2 regions of the Rhodoferax sp. GW821-FHT02C08 genome follow, and region 2 is predicted to be linked to the other one. Evidence: predicted binding sites of a transcription regulator. Region 2 holds the regulator's gene; the other holds the start of a gene.
The links. The regulator NrdR, encoded in region 2, represses ribonucleotide reductase genes. The targets are predictions, from matches to a motif close to CACNANATNTNGTG.
Positions count from the first base shown of each region.

Region 1: the regulator NrdR is predicted to act here: its motif matches at 6,192-6,205, upstream of AC07VY_RS19385 (ribonucleoside-diphosphate reductase subunit alpha).

Region 1 covers NZ_JBWKVR010000018.1:18,762-28,093, forward strand. The annotation lists gene AC07VY_RS19370 (zinc-ribbon and DUF3426 domain-containing protein) at 1-987, shown strand, start outside; gene AC07VY_RS19375 (histone) at 1,046-1,645, opposite strand; gene AC07VY_RS19380 (ribonucleotide-diphosphate reductase subunit beta) at 1,820-3,028, opposite strand; gene AC07VY_RS19385 (ribonucleoside-diphosphate reductase subunit alpha) at 3,171-6,095, opposite strand; gene ampD (1,6-anhydro-N-acetylmuramyl-L-alanine amidase AmpD) at 6,448-7,050, opposite strand; gene AC07VY_RS19395 (sigma-54-dependent transcriptional regulator) at 7,040-8,524, opposite strand; gene AC07VY_RS19400 (sensor histidine kinase) at 8,527-9,332, opposite strand, start outside.
Region 2 covers NZ_JBWKVR010000001.1:385,140-394,471, forward strand. The annotation lists gene AC07VY_RS01775 (pilus assembly protein) at 1-1,368, opposite strand, end outside; gene AC07VY_RS01780 (pilus assembly PilX family protein) at 1,382-2,011, opposite strand; gene AC07VY_RS01785 (PilW family protein) at 2,025-3,050, opposite strand; gene pilV (type IV pilus modification protein PilV) at 3,047-3,691, opposite strand; gene nrdR (transcriptional regulator NrdR) at 3,780-4,229, opposite strand; gene glyA (serine hydroxymethyltransferase) at 4,243-5,487, opposite strand; ZMP/ZTP riboswitch at 5,524-5,683, opposite strand; gene AC07VY_RS01805 (lytic transglycosylase domain-containing protein) at 5,710-6,543, opposite strand; gene AC07VY_RS01810 (DUF748 domain-containing protein) at 7,294-9,332, shown strand, end outside.

The sequences.
Region 1 (9,332 bases), on a different contig from region 2:
GCAGAGGTTTTTGATGCCTCCAGCGATCTTCAGCAAGGTGAGATGGCGATGCCAGGGACGGCGGTTTTAGGTGCTGCTGTCGCTCCCGTTCTTGATGTTGCACCTGTAGAAGGTGTGGCAGTAGATGCGGATCTACCCCATGCTCCGTACTTGAATCCTACTGAGCCTGAGTCGTTTACCAATTACCTGAATCAGGCATCGGTGTCGTCAGTGCTTCCCGTTCAGGAAGATGTCTTGCCCGAGGAGCCCGAAGAGGGGCCTGCGGCACCACTACTTCCTCCGGATATAGAGGCTGCTGGGGGGCAGGAGTCGGATGTTTTCCCGGTTGTCGACCAAGTTGACGTAAATGTGCTGCCTGAAGCGGAGCTTGAGGCGGAGCCTGAAGATGCGCCAGAGCTTGAAGAGCAGCCATTGTCTTCACCTGTGCTTTTTGCACCTGAACCCTCTGCAGAGTCATTGGCTGCAAATTACTCCTTTGCCCGGGCTCCAACTCCTCCAAGCGATGGTCAGACGCGGTTTGTACGCTGGGGCATCTTGTTGGGAGTGGGGTTGCTGGGCTTGCTGTTGGGCTTGCAGGTGCTGATGTACGGGCGGGACCGTATTGTTGCCAGTTGGTCGGTTACAAAACCCTGGTTTCAGTCTGCGTGTGGGTTGTTGGGATGCGAGGTGCAGGCGCTGCGACATATAGAGTCCATTGCCATCGATAGTTCATCGCTGAGTGTTGCGCGTAACGACGCTTACCATTTGAGCCTGGTGTTAAAAAATCATGCGATGGTTGATTTGGCGATGCCTGCACTGGAGTTTGTGCTGACGGATGGCGATGAACAGGCTTTGTTCCGTCGCGTGCTGTCGCCTTCGGATTTCGGCGGTGCATCCCGGCTGCTATTTGCTGGGCGAGAGTGGGCAACATCGGTCGACGTGCAGGTGTTGGACAATGCCATGAAGTCCCGTATCGTCGGCTACCGCTTGCTGGCGTTTTACCCCTGAAGTAAAAAAGGCCTGGCATCTTGCGATGCCAGGCCTGAGACGAACAAGTCTTGTTCGATCAGGGTTTGCTTGCGGTGGGAAACGGCCAAGCAGCTTGCGGATTGAGCGTGGTCTGTGCCGAAGATGCTGCGGGGGCAGGTGCAGGCTTCGCTGCAGGGGCCTTTGTAGCTTTTTTTGCTACCGTTTTCGTGGCCTTCTTGGCCGCAGGGGCTTTCTTGGCTACAACAGCTGCCTTCTTCGCAGGAGCGGCTTTCTTGGCAGGTGCTGCCTTCTTGGCTGCTGCCTTGGGTGCAGGAGCGGCCTTTTTTGCTGCTGCCTTTACGGGTGCTGCCTTCTTGGCTGCAGCCTTTGCGGGAGCGGCCTTGGCTGCTGGAGCCTTGACTGCAACTGCCTTTTTGGCGGGTGCGGCTTTCTTGGCTGGTGCAGCTTTCTTTGCTGGCGCGACAGCAGCTTTTTTGGCCGGAGCCGCTACTTTTTTCGCAGGCGCAGCCTTCTTGGCGGGCGCGGCAGCTTTCTTTGCTGGCGCAGCCTTCACAGGTGCCGCTTTCTTTGCAGCGGGCTTAGCAGCCGCTACTTTTTTGGCTGGTGCCGCTTTCACGGGAGCCGCTTTCTTTGCGGGAACAGCCTTTTTTGCGGCTGGTTTTTTTGCAGTTGCCATTATTTTCTCCTTGATCTGTTTACAAAGAGCACTTGCTGCCGGTTGGTTGGCATCAAGCGATGCATGGTGTTGGGCCAATGCCCAGCACCATGTACTCGGGAGCGCAAACATCTACTCGCCCATGGAGGTGAGTGGTGATTTGCGCATTGTTGGAAAGCATGGGGCAAGAAAAGCTTAATCCCAGGAGAGCGCACCGCCCGATTGGTATTCAATCACGCGGGTTTCAAAGAAATTGCGCTCTTTTTTGAGGTCGATCATTTCGCTCATCCATGGGAATGGATTTTCTTCGTGCGGGAAGCAGGCTTCCAAGCCGATCTGGGTCGCACGGCGGTTGGCGATGTAGCGCAGATAGCCTTTGAACATGGATGCGTTCATGCCTAGCACACCACGCGGCATGGTGTCTTCGGCGTACTGGTATTCCAGTTCGACGGCTTTCATGAACAGGTCTTTGATCTCGGTCTTGAACTCAGCAGTCCACAGGTGCGGATTCTCCAGCTTGAGTTGGTTGATCAAATCGATGCCAAAGTTGCAATGCATGGACTCGTCACGCAGGATGTATTGGTACTGCTCGGCTGCACCCGTCATCTTGTTCTGCCGACCCAAAGCCAGGATCTGGGTGAAGCCGACATAGAAGAACAGGCCTTCCATCAGGCATGCAAACACAATCAATGACTTCAGCAGGGTCTGGTCGTTCTCTGGAGTGCCCGTATGGAAATTCGGGTCCATGATCGCTTCAATGAAGGGGATCAGGAACTCGTCCTTGTTGCGAATGGATGCGACTTCGTTGTAGGCGTTGAAGATTTCGCTTTCATCCAGGCCCAGCGATTCCACGATGTACTGGTAGGCATGGGTATGGATGGCTTCTTCAAACGCCTGGCGCAACAGGAATTGGCGGCATTCGGGCGCCGTGATGTGGCGGTAGGTGCCCAGCACGATGTTGTTGGCAGCCAAAGAGTCGGCAGTGACAAAGAAGCCGAGGTTGCGCTTGACGATACGGCGTTCATCTTCTGTCAGGCCGTTGGGGTCTTTCCAGAGCGCGATGTCGCGGGTCATGTTGACCTCTTGCGGCATCCAGTGGTTGGCGCAGGAGGCCAGGTATTTCTCCCAGGCCCATTTGTATTTGAAAGGCACCAACTGGTTGACATCGGTCTGACCATTGATGATGCGTTTGTCGGCAGCATTTACGCGACGAGCAGCCGTAGCTTGTGCGGTGACGTGTGCTGCTGCTGTGGCCACAGTGGCCTGGGCGGCAACCGGTGTTGCAGCTGGTGCGGATGTAGGTGTAGCCGAAAAAACGGCGTGTGATGCCTCACGGTTGATGGGTAAACCGCTTTGCGCTGCAGATGGCGATGAGGGCGTGACTTCTTCGTCCCAGGTCAACATAAATTTTCCAATGCTAGGATTATGAGAGCAGCGTCACAAAATGAAAAGTGTTCATTTTCAACGCTGCTATTTTGTGCCGTTTGTGTTGCTCATGCGCATCGTGAAAACAAGGTTTCACGATGCGTGGCAAGCAGGCTTGGATTTATTGGCAGGCTTCGCAGCCTGGGTCGTCGATGGCGCAGAACTTGATATCGGTTGCAGGGCTGGTGGCCAGTGCATCGGCGTTGATTTGCTGGCGTGCTGCGACTGCGGCTGCATCGACCGCGCTCATGGTTTGCCCAGGAGCTTGACCTGACGAAACTGCATTCATGCGGCCTGCCGCCACAGTGGATTTCTCCACGTGGGTGGCACTGCGGGTACGCAGGTAGTAAGTCGTTTTCAGGCCGCGCGTCCATGCCAGCTTGTAGGTGTCGTCGAGCTTCTTGCCGGAGGCGCCTGCCATGTAGATGTTGAGCGACTGGGCCTGGTCTATCCATTTCTGGCGGCGTGACGCAGCTTCGACCAGCCAGGTGGTTTCCACTTCGAAGGCCGTGCGGTACAGCGCCTTGATTTCGTTTGGTACGCGGTCAATTGATTGCAGCGAACCGTCGAAGTGTTTCAGGTCCATCAGCATCACGTTGTCCCACAGGCCCAAGCGCTTCAGGTCATGTACCAGGTAGCTGTTGATGACGGTGAATTCGCCGGACAGATTGGACTTGACGGACAGGTTGCCAAAGCAGGGCTCGATAGATGCATCCACGCCGATGATGTTGGAAATCGTGGCCGTAGGGGCGATGGCGACGCAGTTGGAGTTACGCATGCCGTCGGCCTTGATTTTTTGGCGCAGCGCGTCCCAGTCCAGTGTTGCCGAACGGTCCACGTCTACGTAGCCGCCGCGGGCTTGGGCCAGCAGGTCCAGTGTGTCCAGTGGCAGGATGCCCTGGTCCCACAGGGAGCCCTTGTAGGTGGAGTATTGGCCGCGCTCTTTGGCCAGCTCGCTGGATGCCCAGTAGGCGTAGTAGCAGATGGCTTCCATCGATGTGTCTGCGAATGCCACAGCGCCTTCACTGGCATAGGCGATGCGCAGCGCGTACAGACTGTCTTGGAAGCCCATTAAGCCCAGGCCAACCGGGCGGTGGCGCATATTCGAGTCGCGGGCTTTTTTGACGGCGTAGTAGTTGATGTCGATCACGTTGTCGAGCATGCGCATGGCCGTGGAAATGGTCTTTTGCAGCTTGGCGTGGTCGAGTTGGCCGTTGGTGATGTGTTGGCGCAGATTGACCGACCCAAGGTTGCACACAGCGGTTTCGTCATCACTGGTGTTCAGCGTGATTTCTGTGCACAGATTGGATGAGTGCACCACACCGGCATGCTGCTGTGGGCTGCGCACATTGCAGGCATCCTTGAAGGTGATCCAGGGGTGGCCGGTTTCGAACAGCATGGTCAGCATCTTGCGCCACAGGTCGCTCGCTGGCAGGGTGCGCGAAGGCTTGATTTCACCGCGTTGGGCTTTGGCTTCGTAGGCGGTGTAAGCTTTTTCGAAATCGGCTCCGAACTTGTCGTGCAGGTCGGGCACGTTGGAGGGCGAGAACAGCGTCCAGCTGCCGCCTTCCATGACGCGGCGCATGAACAGATCCGGCACCCAGTTGGCGGTGTTCATGTCGTGGGTGCGGCGGCGGTCATCGCCGGTGTTCTTGCGCAGCTCCAGGAACTCTTCAATGTCCAGATGCCAGGTTTCCAGGTAGGTGCAGACCGCACCCTTGCGCTTGCCGCCTTGGTTCACCGCGACAGCGGTGTCGTTTACAACCTTCAGGAAGGGAACCACACCTTGCGATTCGCCATTCGTGCCTTTGATGTGGCTGCCCAGGGCGCGCACACGGGTCCAGTCGTTGCCCAGGCCGCCGGCAAATTTCGACAGCAGGGCGTTTTCCTTGATAGATTCGTAAATGCCGTCCAGATCGTCAGGCACGGTGGTCAGGTAGCAGGAGGACAGCTGGGGGCGCAGCGTGCCGCTGTTGAACAGCGTGGGCGTGCTGGACATGAAGTCAAACGCCGACATGACTTCGTAGAACTCGATGGCGCGGGCTTCGCGGTCGGTTTCGTTCAGGGCCAGGCCCATGGCTACGCGCATGAAGAAGGCCTGTGGCAGTTCGATGCGGGTCTTGCGGATGTGCAGGAAATAGCGGTCGTACAGGGTTTGTAGGCCCAGGTAGTCAAACTGCAGGTCGCGCTGGGGCTTGAGTGCCGCGCCGAGCTTTTGCAGGTCGAAGGTCAGCAGCTTGGCATCCAGCAGTTCAGCGTCCACACCCTTTTGGATATAGCTGGGGAAGTAGTTGGCGTATTCCTGTGCCAGTTCGGCTTGCGTGACGTCCTTGCCCAGTACTTCCTTGGCAATGGTGTGCAGCAGCAGGCGGGCGGTGGCGTAGGTGTAGTCGGGGTCTGTTTCGATCAGGGTACGGGCGGCCAGAATGGCGGCTTTGTAGACCTCTTCCATGGGCACGCCGTCGTACAGGTTGCGCATGGTTTCCGCGACGATGGGGGCGGCCGTCACTTCGCCACCCAGGTTGGCGCAGGCCTGTTCGATCAGTTGTTGCAAGCGTGCCGTGTCCAATGGCACGCGTCGGCCCGCGTCCAGCACATGCAGCACGGGGGCTGCTGGTGCCTGTTCAACGCTTTGTTTGGCCCGCTCTTGGGAATGGCGCTCGCGGTACAGCACATAGGCGCGCGCGACTTCATGGTGGCCGCCGCGCATGAGGCCTAGTTCCACATGGTCTTGCACGTCTTCGATATGGAAGGTACCGCCGCCTGGACGCGAGCGCACCAAGGCCCGAATCACGCCCTGCGTCAACGCGTCCACCACTTCGCGCACGCTGGCTGATGCTGCGCCTTGCGTGCCGTGCACGGCCAAGAAGGCTTTCATCATGGCGATGGCAATTTTGCCCGGCTCAAAAGGCACGACGGCGCCATTGCGGCGGATGACCTGGTAGTGGGCCAGCGTACCTTGCACTGCGGCGTCGCCATGGCTTGCGTCGTGGAGCGTGGAGTGTGGCTGGGGGACGGTAGACGGGGTGTTCAACGCGGTTTGCATAGCTTCCTTTGGACTTTTGGGACAGTATGAAGAGTGGAATGGGCGGCAATGGCAACCGCCGCAGCGAAACTGAGGTGCTTCGTAGCACTGGCTGGACACTATATATAGGGTCTTAAATCAATTCAAGCCACTACCGGTAGTGTACCGCCCTGCGAATAGCGCCTTGCGTGTCGGGTTTTGTTTGAGCACGGAGTGCAACCCTCCGGCAAGTGTTGTACTGCCTTGTCTGCGGCAGAAAAACCTAGGCTGGATGCGGGTTCTCGCCGGATTTGCCTTGTTTGGCAGCGTAACTCCTGGGGCGAGGCATGTGTCCGGGTGTATCTGGCCGCAGCCAGCAAGTTAAAAATATTTCTCAGAGTCCGGTGCCGAGCGGGAAATAGCGGGCTTCCCAGCCGGTTCCGCGTTGCAGTCTTGGCCAGTTGAAGCCGGTTCCTGGGTCGTTTTTTCGGCCTGGGGCGATATGTTCATGGCCTGCGATATGGCGTATCGGATAGGCCTGTGCGATGGCCGGAACCAGGCTGGTCAGGGTTTCATATTGCGCGGCTTCGAAGCTGTCGCCTTCCAGGCCTTCCAGTTCGATACCTATGGAGTCATCGTTGCAGTTGCTGCGCCCCCGGTACTGGGATACCCCGGCATGCCAAGCCCTGTCGTCCGTACTCACAAACTGCCACAGCTCGCCATTGCGGCGTATATAGAAGTGGGCAGATACCTGCAGCCCGCGGATGCTGTTGAAATAGGGGTGGGCGTCCCAGTCCAGCGTATTGGCGAACAATGCCATCACCTCGTCTCCGCCATATTGCCCCGGCGGCAGGCTGATGGAATGGATCACCACCAGGTCGATGCGTGCCTGGGGTGGGCGTGGGCCGTAATTTGGCGAGCGTTGCTGGTGGGCAAAACGGTACCAGCCGTTTGACCACAGGGGGCGGCTGGGCTCGGTTGCTGCTTTAGGCGTCATGGGGCTCGTTGTCCTGCGGAGTGGCGATGTTGAGCCGTTCGATGCGGTAGCGTATCTGGCGCAGGCTCAGTCCCAGGCGATTGGCTGCCGCTGTGCGGTTGAAACCTGTTTCATGCAGTACCTTGACCAGGATCTCTCGCTCCTGCCGGTCCAGAAATGCCTGCAGGTCAGAGGGGACCGAGTCCAGGGTCCAGGGACTTGACGAGATACCGGGATCGGCGGGGGCCGTCGGCTCTGATGAGGTTTCGGGCAGCGGTACCAAGCCCATGTCCTGCGTGGGTTCAAAGTCCAGGTCCAGGTGCAAGGCTTCACCATCACCCATGGCGACCGCGCGGTGTAGCAGGTTTTCAAGTTCACGCACATTGCCGCCCAGCGGGTGGTTGGCCAACTGCTCCAGCAGTTCACAGGATAGGCGCGGTGGCGGCATGCCCGACTCTTGTGCGATGCGCTCCAGCAAGGCCTCGCATAGCGACGGCAGGTCTCCGCGGCGCTCGCGTAGTGGCGGGATGGCGATCTCGATCACATTCAAGCGGTAGTACAAATCCTGGCGGAAGCGGCCGGCCTTGACATCGGCGGCCAGGTCCTTGTGCGTAGCGCTGACGATGCGTACGTCTACCGCCTCTTCCTGGACCGAGCCCAGGGCACGTACGCTGCGCTCCTGTATGGCCCGCAGCAGCTTGGACTGCATGGCCAGGGGGAGGTCGCCAATTTCATCCAAAAACAAGGTGCCATTGCGGGCGGCCTGGAAGTAACCTTGTCGGTCTTGCGTGGCACCGGTGTACGAGCCTTTTTTGGCACCGAAGAACTCGGCTTCCAGCAGGTTCTCGGGGATAGCGCTGCAATTCACCGCCACCAGTGGGCCAGCGGCACGGTGGCTGTTGGCGTGCAGGGCTTGGGCCACAAGCTCTTTGCCGGTGCCTGATTCGCCTCGAACCAGTACCGGTGCCATGCTGCGCGCGACCTTGATGATGCGCTGCTTGACTTGCTGCATGGCGTCCGAGGTGCCCACCAATTTTTGTAGCGCACTGTCCCCGGACGCTGTGCGTTGGGGCGCTTTTTCATTCGGGATGGCGGTGCGCTGTGTTCGGTTGCTGTCCTGGATCGCCGACGCCACCACGGTGCGAAATTGCTTCAGGTCCACCGGCTTGGTCAGGTAGTCGAAAGCACCAGCCTTCAGTGCCTCCACGGCATTTTCGGCCGAGCCGTAGGCGGTCATGACGATGACGCGCTCAGCGCGTTGCTGGGCTTTCAGGCTGTGCAATAGTGTGCTCCCCAGGCCGTCGGGTAGGCGCATATCGGTGATCACGACGTCGAAGCGCTGCTGGTCCAGCATCAGGCGGGCCTCTTGCAGGTCGGCTGCAGTGTCGATACGGTAGCCCTCGCGCAGCAAGGTCAGCTCATACAGCGTGCGCAAATCGGGTTCATCATCCACCACCAAGACGGATGCCGGGGAGGATGCACTGGATGAGGCCATGGTCAGACAGGTTGGATATCTAAAGGACGTGCCGCCAGGCTGCTTGGCTTGGGCGGGCGGAACTGCACAAAAAACTCATTGCCTTGTACTTCCTGGCCATTGCGCATCCGCGTCGCACGCTGGTAGCCGATGCTGGCGCGGTGGCGTTCGCACAATTCCCGGCAAATATACAGACCCAGTCCGCTGGAGCGACTCTCAGAGCTGAAAAAAGGTTCAAACAAATGCTGCTCTACGGTTTGCTCCAGAGCTGGGCCGTCACTCCAGACCTGCAGATGCGATTGCTGGTTGGCCGACAGGCTGGTGCTGACCTGGATGGCCTCGGGCTGTGTGCTGACGTGGCGTGCAGCGTTGTCCAGCAGATTCAGCAGTACGCGCCGCAAATGGTCGGCATCGAAGTCCACCGGCATGCCCAGAGTGGCAGGGGTAACCTTGACTTGCTGGCGGCGCGCGTCCTGTTGCGTCCAATCGGCGCAAATGTTGTTGATGGCTTCGTCCAGACGGGTTTGCGGCGGCCGGCCGGTGCCGGAGTGCTGCAGGCGGGCAATACCCAGCACTTCATCGACGATCTTGGACAGCCGCAATGCATTCTGTTGCACCATATGCGTCAGCCGCTGGTGGGCCGGGTCTGTCAGGTCTTCTTCCAATAGCGCGTTGGCCTGGGTAATGGCGGCCAGTGGATTGCGGATCTCATGGGCTACGGCGGCCGACATGCGGCCCATGGCGGCCATTTTTTCAGTGCGTAGCCGGGCCTCAATTTCACGCAGATCGTGCAAAAACAGCACGCACAGGCTTTCCGTGCGAGCGGCCT
Region 2 (9,332 bases):
CCATTCAATGTTGGGGTTCCCTGTGGATGGCGTGTTGTCCTGGCCGAGTGTGTCGAATGTTTTGGCTCCAACATACTTCATGGGCGCTCTTAAAACCCCGCCATATCTGCCGCCAGATGCACTGTTTGTTTGATCCATTAGATAGCCGAATGCTGCTAATCTTAATTGATCACTGTACTTTTGAATGGAGCCTGTGGGTTTGTAGTTCCCATTTGGGTATGCTTTGCATAAACCATAGTCGCGGTTGTCTTGTAATACATTCGATGCAGTATTGCAGACTTGAACGCGGCTGTAGAAGAAACCATCTGAATTGAGACTGCCTGCAGTTGGTGTCCATGAGCCACTATAGTTGCGTATACGACAGGTTTTTACTGTGCCTGATATGGGGTCACCAAAAACACTGTTTGCACAAAGTACCCCGTTGGATGCCGGCGCAACCTTCCAAGTGGTGCCGGCTCCATACCAAACTTCTTGCGTCCCTGTGAATGCGCAATTGGCATTTTCGGCCGCGCAGTTGGTAGTGCCGCTAGGAAGGGTTGTTCCTGAGGTAATGGGGCCAATTTGACTTGAAGTCCCTCCACCTAGGGTGTAGGCCCCCGTGCTTGTGCATGAGCCCGTGGCACTGGTTCCAAAATAAATTCGATTTAATGTGTTGGCGATCCAGATGTCGCTTCCAGCTGCTTCATTAATCATCGCAGTGGGCACGGCGCCATAATAAATGGTTGAGCCACCATTTCTTTTGAGTTGCTTTGCGGGGAAGTTGCTGCTATTCCACATACAAATGGGATCACCGTTGGGAATGTACGCGCGTTGTAAAATTGTCAAACTTGGGGTGTCAATATAACGGTCGCCACCAGATAGGGCGAGCCGAAGCATATCTATTGCGGAGTTGGACGCCCAATTTAAGAAATTTCCGCTAAATGCATTGCTGCATTGTCGATTGGTTGCGGCTCCGCTACGATCAAAACGCTTGTAATCAGCGCTTGTCAGTCCACTCGCAGGTGTTTCAGTCGGTGCATTGTTGTAGGTGTAGCAGCTTTCTGCATCATAGTAACCGAGATATTCATTGGTATTGGAATATGTTCCATCTGTTGTTGCGCTAGGTTGGTCCACATATTGAGCTCCAACCGTAGGATATTCAACCGATAATGCAAGCGCAATTACCGGTTTGTCAACCGTAGATGTTCCATAAAGTGGTACGGATGACAGTGCAATCGATGGAATTGTGGTTGATGCGTCTGCTCTCACCACAATTGTGGTGGTAATCGAAAAGAATGCCAGTAAACCCAGTTGAATCCATCTGTTGGTATATATATTCTTCAGGCTATAGGTTGCGCGGCTTGTACGAGAGGGGGTATTGGGTAGCATGGGAACCTCTATCTCAATATCGGTAGATCATTTGAAGCACAGCTTGAATTTCTTTTCGAGGGCCAAAACCCATAGCGGTTACCCGGTACATATAAATGTATTTCGGCGGAGATATGAAGAGGTTGGATTGCTCGGTATCCACAATGGCTTCAATGATGTAACGTGGTAGCTGGGCGGGTTGGACACCAAGTCCACCGGCACTAAAAGAGCGTCCGGTATATGTGCCGAATGCTGTTGTTCTGGCAGAGCTGCTGGTGTCTGTGAAGTCTACGGTCAACCAAACGGGTTTTCCGGAAGTAGATGGAGTGCAAAGGCCCACGTAATTACCTGTATTGCTGCATCCCGCTACAAAATTGGAAATATCGTTGGAATTTTTGAAGATAGAGCGCCGGACGGACGAGGTCGGTCCAAAAATATCGAACTCTGCATCAATTAATGCGGCTTCAGCCGCTTGCCATGCGACCTGCATATCTCGGTCATTACGAGCGCTACGTTCTCCCATAGTGGCAATTTGTATTCCAGCGACACCAAGTAATGAAACTATCGTCAATATCATCATGACCAATATGAGCGACATGCCGCCTTGCCTGCTCAATGTTCTTGGCACTTTCTGACAATTTTCAACGCCAAATTCGTTCTTCATCTTGGATTCCTACTCAAGGGGTTTGCAGCTTGAGCCCTTGCTCATTGCGTAGGTGTACCGTGAAGGTGACAACTTGGCGTAATCTCTTGTCTGGCGTTGGGCTAAAGATAGTGCCCACGTCACTAGAGGAGGACATGGCTGAACCCGGGGTTGCGCTGCTAGAGCTTTTTGCCAGCCCCAAGGGATAAAAGGTTTGCGCCGTTGAGTCTTGTGCGGAGCCAATAGGTCCGCGCAATACCATCCCAATACGCAAGGTACGAACACGCCGCCAGTTGTCGTTGGTTGCAACGGCATTTCCAGATACGGTCATTTGATCCGCGCGTAGGTATCCGTCTGCAAAGGAATCCGTTGCCGCGGTAGATGCCGTGTTGGCCGTCACGCCATCTACCCCATAGAGCACTTGAAAATTTTCTACACCCCGGATTATCGGTTGAGGTGTACTTGACGGACCTGTGCTGCAATAGAGGGAGGGTTCTCCATCCGACCCAGTACTTACATAAAACACACTGGTTATCCGATCATCTTGATTGCCTGGAACTGCGGTGGGCGCATTACCCATGCAGTCGATCATTGAACCGTCGGAGACGCCAGATCCTGGAAATGTTTCACCCACCTGGTATCGGATCATCAAGATGTCGCTGCCGTTAGTGCCTGCAGTGGAGGGGCTCGCGTTGAATGGATCGGTTGCGCTGGGTATCTTGTTGTCAATGCCGAAAATATTCGGATCAGGATTGGTTGCAACGCCGCTAACATTTGTTTGCCTAGGCGACGCGATATACAACACATCCTGATATCCCGCTTGAACACCTATGCGCTGGAAAAGGTCCATCGCAAAACGAGCGTTGTCTCTTAGCTGCGAAGATGCATCTACTGCAGTAAATCCTTGTCTACTAATAAGAAGTGATGCAACTGCTGCGATGGCTATCACAAGGCTGATAGCCATCGCTACCAATAGTTCGACCATGGTTAACCCATGCTGGGAGCTCAGCGATTGATTTGATCGCCGCTTTGGTGTGTATGGTTTGATCAAAGCGGTCATAGGGCATTGCCTGCGGTTACCGGGAGAATGATCGAGGGCTTCGTGGCCCTATCCAATGGAGTGGTGTTTGTGCTTGAGTGATCCGTAGATCCTCTGGTCCAGCCGATTTTTATCACTGTGCTGGCATCTGTTCCGGTACCGCAGGTCCATTGCGGTGCGCCGGTTGAATCGAATGGGGCAGAGTCAGAGCAGACTGTTACGCGGGCACCCGGTAGTTCGCTATCTACCCGTGATAGCCATTCCGTCATTTCAGCGTTGGCTATTGCAGTAAGGCCAGTTGTACCAGTGCCGCAGCTGGTACTTGAGGCTACATTGAGGCAATAACTGGGTGAAACTGCAGTCAATGGAGTGGTGAAGTTGCCGAAATATGGGCTTGAAGTATCCAATGCAATGGTTTTATTGTTCCGCATCATTTCAGCCAATTCACGTGCCAAATTGACTGCGGCGGATTGCATTCGTGCATCCCGATTTGCTTGCAATGCAGCCGCTTGTAAACCCAGCATACCTAGCAAACCAAATGAAAGTACAACGATGGATATAAGCACTTCAAGCAAGGAAAAACCCTTGGAGCGCAATTCCAGCCGAACTGCACCACACTTGGAGGCAAGGTACTGCTCGCGAATGTAATGTGTAAAGTCCATGCATCGATAATAGATACATCTGTTTACCGATGGAAGCATGGCGGTTGCCGCCTGTCCCTCCATCAAAACCGTTAAGCGGATAGCTTGCTTAACGCTGTACTTCGTCCACTAGGGTTTTGAATTCGTCTACATCCGCAAAACTGCGGTATACGCTGGCAAAGCGTATATAGGCGACCTTATCTAGCTTCTTTAGCTCGCGCATCACTAGTTCGCCGATGTAGTTGGATAAAACTTCACGTGCGCCGAGGCTTAGCAGCTTTTCCTCTATGCGCTCAATGGCATTGTCCACTTGCTCTGTACTGACGGGGCGTTTTCTTAAAGCTAGTGCTAGAGATGCCCGTAATTTGGCGGGGGCGTAATCAATGCGCCGCCCATCTTTTTTAACGATCGCAGGGAAGCTAACGTCTGGACGTTCGTAGGTAGTGAATCGCTTTTCGCAGCCCCCGCAGCGGCGCCGACGACGGACCAGGTCGCCGTCGTCAGATTCGCGGGTTTCGACAACTTGGGTCTCACCGTGGCCGCAGAAGGGGCATTTCATGGCTAGCTAACGCTTAGCGGTAGACAGGGAAGCGGCTGGTCAGTGCTGCGACCTTGGCACGTACGGTGTCCAGGTTCGCCGCGTCACGCGGGTTGTCCAGCACGTCGGCCACCAGGTTCGCGGTAGCACGGGCTTCTTCGTCCTTGAAGCCACGGGTGGTCATGGCGGGGGTGCCGATACGCACGCCGCTGGTGACCATGGGCTTTTCCGGGTCGTTGGGGATGGCGTTTTTGTTGATCGTCATGTGGGCACTGCCCAGCACGGCCTCGGCTTCCTTGCCCGTGATGCCCTTGGCGCGCAGGTCCACCAGCATGACGTGGCTTTGCGTACCGCCGCTGACGATGCGCAGGCCACGTTGGGTCAGGGTTTCGGCCACGATCTGGGCGTTCTTCAATACCTGCTGTTGGTAGGTCTTGAATTCGGGCGTGAGCGCTTCCTTGAACGCCACAGCCTTGGCTGCGATGACGTGCATCAGCGGGCCGCCTTGCAGGCCAGGGAAGATGGCGCTGTTGATGGCCTTCTCAAACTCTGACTTCATCAAGATGATGCCGCCACGCGGGCCGCGTAGGCTTTTGTGGGTGGTGGAGGTGACGATGTCGGCGTGGGGCACGGGGTTGGGATAGATGCCAGCGGCAATCAGGCCTGCGTAGTGGGCCATATCGACCATGAAGATGGCGCCCACATCCTTCGCGACTTTGGCAAAGCGCTCAAAATCGATAGCAAGAGAGTAAGCGCTGGCGCCCGCAATAATCAGTTTTGGCTTGGTTTCATGGGCCTTGCGTTCCATCGCGTCGTAGTCGATGGCTTCGTTGGCATCCAGACCGTAGCTGACGACGTTGAACCATTTGCCGCTCATGTTCAATGCCATGCCATGGGTCAGGTGGCCGCCTTCAGCCAGGCTCATGCCCATGATGGTGTCGCCGGGCTTGAGGAAGGCCAGGAATACGGCTTCGTTGGCCGATGCGCCGCAATGTGGCTGCACGTTGGCGGCTTCAGCGCCAAAGAGTTGCTTGACGCGGTCGATGGCCAGTTGTTCGGCTATATCGACGTATTCGCAGCCGCCGTAGTAGCGGCGGCCGGGGTAGCCTTCGGCGTATTTGTTGGTGAGCTGCGAACCTTGCGCGGCCATGACGGCGGGCGAGGCGTAGTTTTCGCTAGCGATCAGTTCGATGTGGTGCTCTTGGCGGGCGTTTTCGGCCTGGATGGCGGCGAACAGCTCGGGGTCGGTTTGTTCAATCAGAATGCGGCGGTCGTACATGGCAGTCCTATCAGACGAAGGTCTTGGGGTTGGAACAAGTGCTGCCCAGGCGAACGGCTGAACACCAAGCCAAAGCCTGGCGGTACGCTTCCCAGTGGTTGTCCGAAAAACCTTGTAAGAAAGGTGCTGCGGTGGTCCACGTCAGCGTGAGCACCCGGTGCCGGGGTCACGCCTATCGCCAGTTGCGTACATGCCTAGTGTAACGGAGCTGGCGAACGTAGATTAGTACTTACCGAGTACCGCCACTTTTTGTACGTCATCCGTTGCGGGCTGCTTTTGGGCAGGCGCAGTGACAGGGATGGTGCGCAGTTGCGGGGCCGTGGGAGTAGCCCGGCCGGCGGCCACTTGTTGTAGTCGGGCGTGCTCGGCCATGACCTTGCTGGCGTAGCCACCGTCATCTTCGATGTTGGCCGCACCTACGTAAAAGCGCAGCCCGCCTTCGACCGAGCCAGCGCGGGCAATGCACTCTTGCAGCACTTTAACGCCGACGCGCAGATTGGTCAGCGGGTCAAACGCGGCCAGCTTGCCGCCAAAGACGTCGTATTTCTGGGTGTGCACCTGGGTCATGACTTGCATCAGGCCTTGGGCACCCACAGAGCTTTGGGCAAAGGGGTTGAAGCCGGATTCGATGGCCATGACGGCCAGGATCAGAGTCGGGTCGAGCTTGACGCGACTGCCGATGTCATAGGCTTCGGCCACCAGGGCGCTGACCGGTTCGGCCGCGACATGGTATTTCTTGCTCAGCCAATAGGCTACAGCTGCTTGCTGTTTAGGCAGGTCCTTGGGGTTGCTGGCGGTGGCACGGTCCACCGCCTCGGTGTCTGCCTCGGCAATGTCTTCCATACCGGTAGGTTCAACCTGGCGTTCTTGCAACCAGCCCATCAACTGGACTTCGGCCACCTGGCGCAGATCGGGCCGGGCGGTCATGGTCACGACGGTAAAAGCCACAACCAAGCCCAAGAGGGCAAATCCGTTGTGGGTAATCTCAAAAAAGCCTTGGGCAATATCGGATGCGAAGGTTCGCAGTCCATGTCCTAACTTTTGTAACGCTGTCATAGCACTTCCTCATCGAGCGAAGGCCGGGGGCGATCAATTTGCGTAAGAGCAATTCGCTTTGGCACTTCGATTGGGTGGGTACGCTATCAGTATCCTGCGGCGCCTTCCAGGCTTGTGCAGCGATCTGATGTAGCCGGGGGTCGGCAGCGGATTCGGGTTGTCCCTAGGCCATAGTGGGAGGGACGGGCGGATTCTAGGAGGACTTATCATATCAAGTCAAGAATATAAAAGTTGATCTTTATAAGAAATTAGCAATTTCGAAGCCCGTTTTCACCTAATTTGCACAGCGAAACTGTCACTTGGGAAAGGTGTCAGGGATTTTTTTGTTTCATGATGTAAGTGCTCGATGGTGGTGTATACACCTGTTGTGTTGCTACTACCTTGATTTCATGTGTCAAGAAAATTGACTCAATCGCAGACTGCATATGCATTGAAAAGCAGATTTGTAATCCGCACCACCATGGACTAAATTGACACCGCCTGTGCAAACAGGCGTTCACCGGTAGGAGCCTGCTAAGCCTGACACTTTGCGACGGCGGTGTGGAGCAGCCCCGGTACTATATGGAGGCAATCTCTTGCTTCCAATGCAATGGGGGACATCACTCTCTCCCTTGCAAACCCAGACGGCATGAACCGCAAGTTCGCCGTCAAGCCCGGCGGCCAGGTTCACTACCTACCGTCCGGGCTTTCTGCTTTTCAGGCGGTGCATTCCCTCACAGCGCCGCGTAGTCTGGCGGCAAAATGGGCACCATGACTTTTGCATCTTTTGTTTCCCGTCCATGGCTGCGCCGCGTGCTGTGGGCCCTCGCTGGTTTGTTGGTGTTATGGGCGCTGGCCTGGTTGGCGGTGCCACCGCTATTGAAAAGCCAGTTGGAGAAGGCGGGCAGCGAAAAGCTGGGTCGCCAGGTGCTGGTCGGCCATGTGGACTTCCACCCCTGGACGCTGGCACTGTCGCTGGATCAGCTCTCGATCGCCGCTTCCGCGGGGGCCACGCCGCAGCTACGCATTGAGCATGTGCTGGTGGACGTGGCGCTCTGGCAATCCCTGCGTCGGCTGGCTCCCGTGGTCGATGCGATTGCGGTGCAACAGCCGCAGCTGAAGATCACCCACCTGGGCGAGGGGCGCTACGACTTTGACGATATCGTGGCCCGCCTGGCCACACCGCCTGATCCCCAGCCCAGCCCTACGCCCTCGTTTGCGCTGTACAACATCACCCTGACCGGTGGGTCGGTGGACTTTATGGATCAGCCTGTGGGCAAAACCCATGCGGTGCGCGATCTGCACCTGAGCCTGCCTTTCATCAGTAACCTGGATTCGCAGCGCAGCATCCAGGCCGAGCCCAGGCTGGCCTTTACCCTGAATGGCAGCAGTTTTGACACCGCGGCCCAGACTACGCCCTTCGAGCCCACCCGCAAGACGGATGCGCATCTGGTCTTGAAAAACCTGGACTTGGCGCCCTATCTGCCTTATTTGCCCGCCAGCCTGCCGGTCAAGGTGCAGGGGGCGGTGCTGAATGCCGACCTGCAGCTGGCGTTTGAAGAAACTCCCAAGATGGCCGTGCGTCTGCGCGGCGTGCTGCAGGCCGACAAGCTGCGGGTGGCGAATCCGCAAGGCGCGCCGTGGCTGGCGCTGGACAGCTTGAAGCTGACGCTGGACGATGTGCGGCCGTTGGAGCGGGTGGTAAAGCTGTCTTCGGTCGAATTGAACGCGCTAGCGCTGGATATGCGTCGCAATGCTGCCGGTCAGCTGGATTTCCTGGTGCCGCCGCTTGCTCCTAAAAACGTAGCTTCTCCCGCAGGTAAATCAAGCGCTAGCGGTCAAAAAGATGTTGAAGTTGCAGCGTCCTCGCCGTGGAAGCTCAACGTGGCCAAGCTGGCGCTGACACGGGGCAGTGTGCGCTGGACCGACGCCACGACCCACCCGGCAGCCCAGCTGGCTTTGAACGATGTGGCATTGGAGGCATCGGCCATCGCCTGGCCGTTCACCCAGCCGCTGAAGTTCAGCGGGCAGGCCCAGTTGGAGGAGGGTGGGAAGGCCCCGGTTGGCAAGGCTGCCGAGCTGCGCTTTAGCGGCTCCGCTACCGACCAGGAAGCGAATGTCGATGCCAGCCTGGGCGGCTTGCCGCTGGACCTGGCTGCGCCGTACTTGACCGCCGTGCTGGAGCCCCGGTTGAGTGGCCAACTGAATGCCGATCTGCAGCTGCACTGGAAGGCACCTGACGCGCTGCAGCTCACGGCCAAGCAACTCACGCTGGACGGCCTGGCGCTGGGTACGCCGTCCAACGGCGGCAAGCCGGCAACGGCAGCCCTGGCCAGCCTGCGCCAGCTGCAGCTGCTGCAAGCCCAGGTCGATCTGGCCCAGCACAGCGTGCGCATCGGCAAGCTGGCCATGACCGAGCCGCGTGCCAAGGTGGAGCGGGGCGCCGACCAACGCTGGATGTTCGAGCGCTGGCTGAAAACGGCCGCCGGTGCCGCGCCAGCAGCCGCGTCCGCGGCGACTGCGCCGGCGACTTCCAGCGCAACGGCCAAGCCCTGGTCCATCAACGTGGCTGACTTTGCCTTGGAAGGCGGCGCCGTCTCCTATATAGATAAGGCGACGTCTCAGCCTGTCTCCTTGGATTTGACGGCTTTGCAGGTGCAGATGAAAGACCTGGACCCGAACAGCGCCAAGCCCTCGCCGCTGAATATTGCCGCCCGTATCGGCGCCGGCAATGTAGAGGCTGGACGCATGTCTTACAAAGGTACGCTGGCTCTGCAGCCGCTGGCGGCCCAGGGTCAAGTGGATTTGGT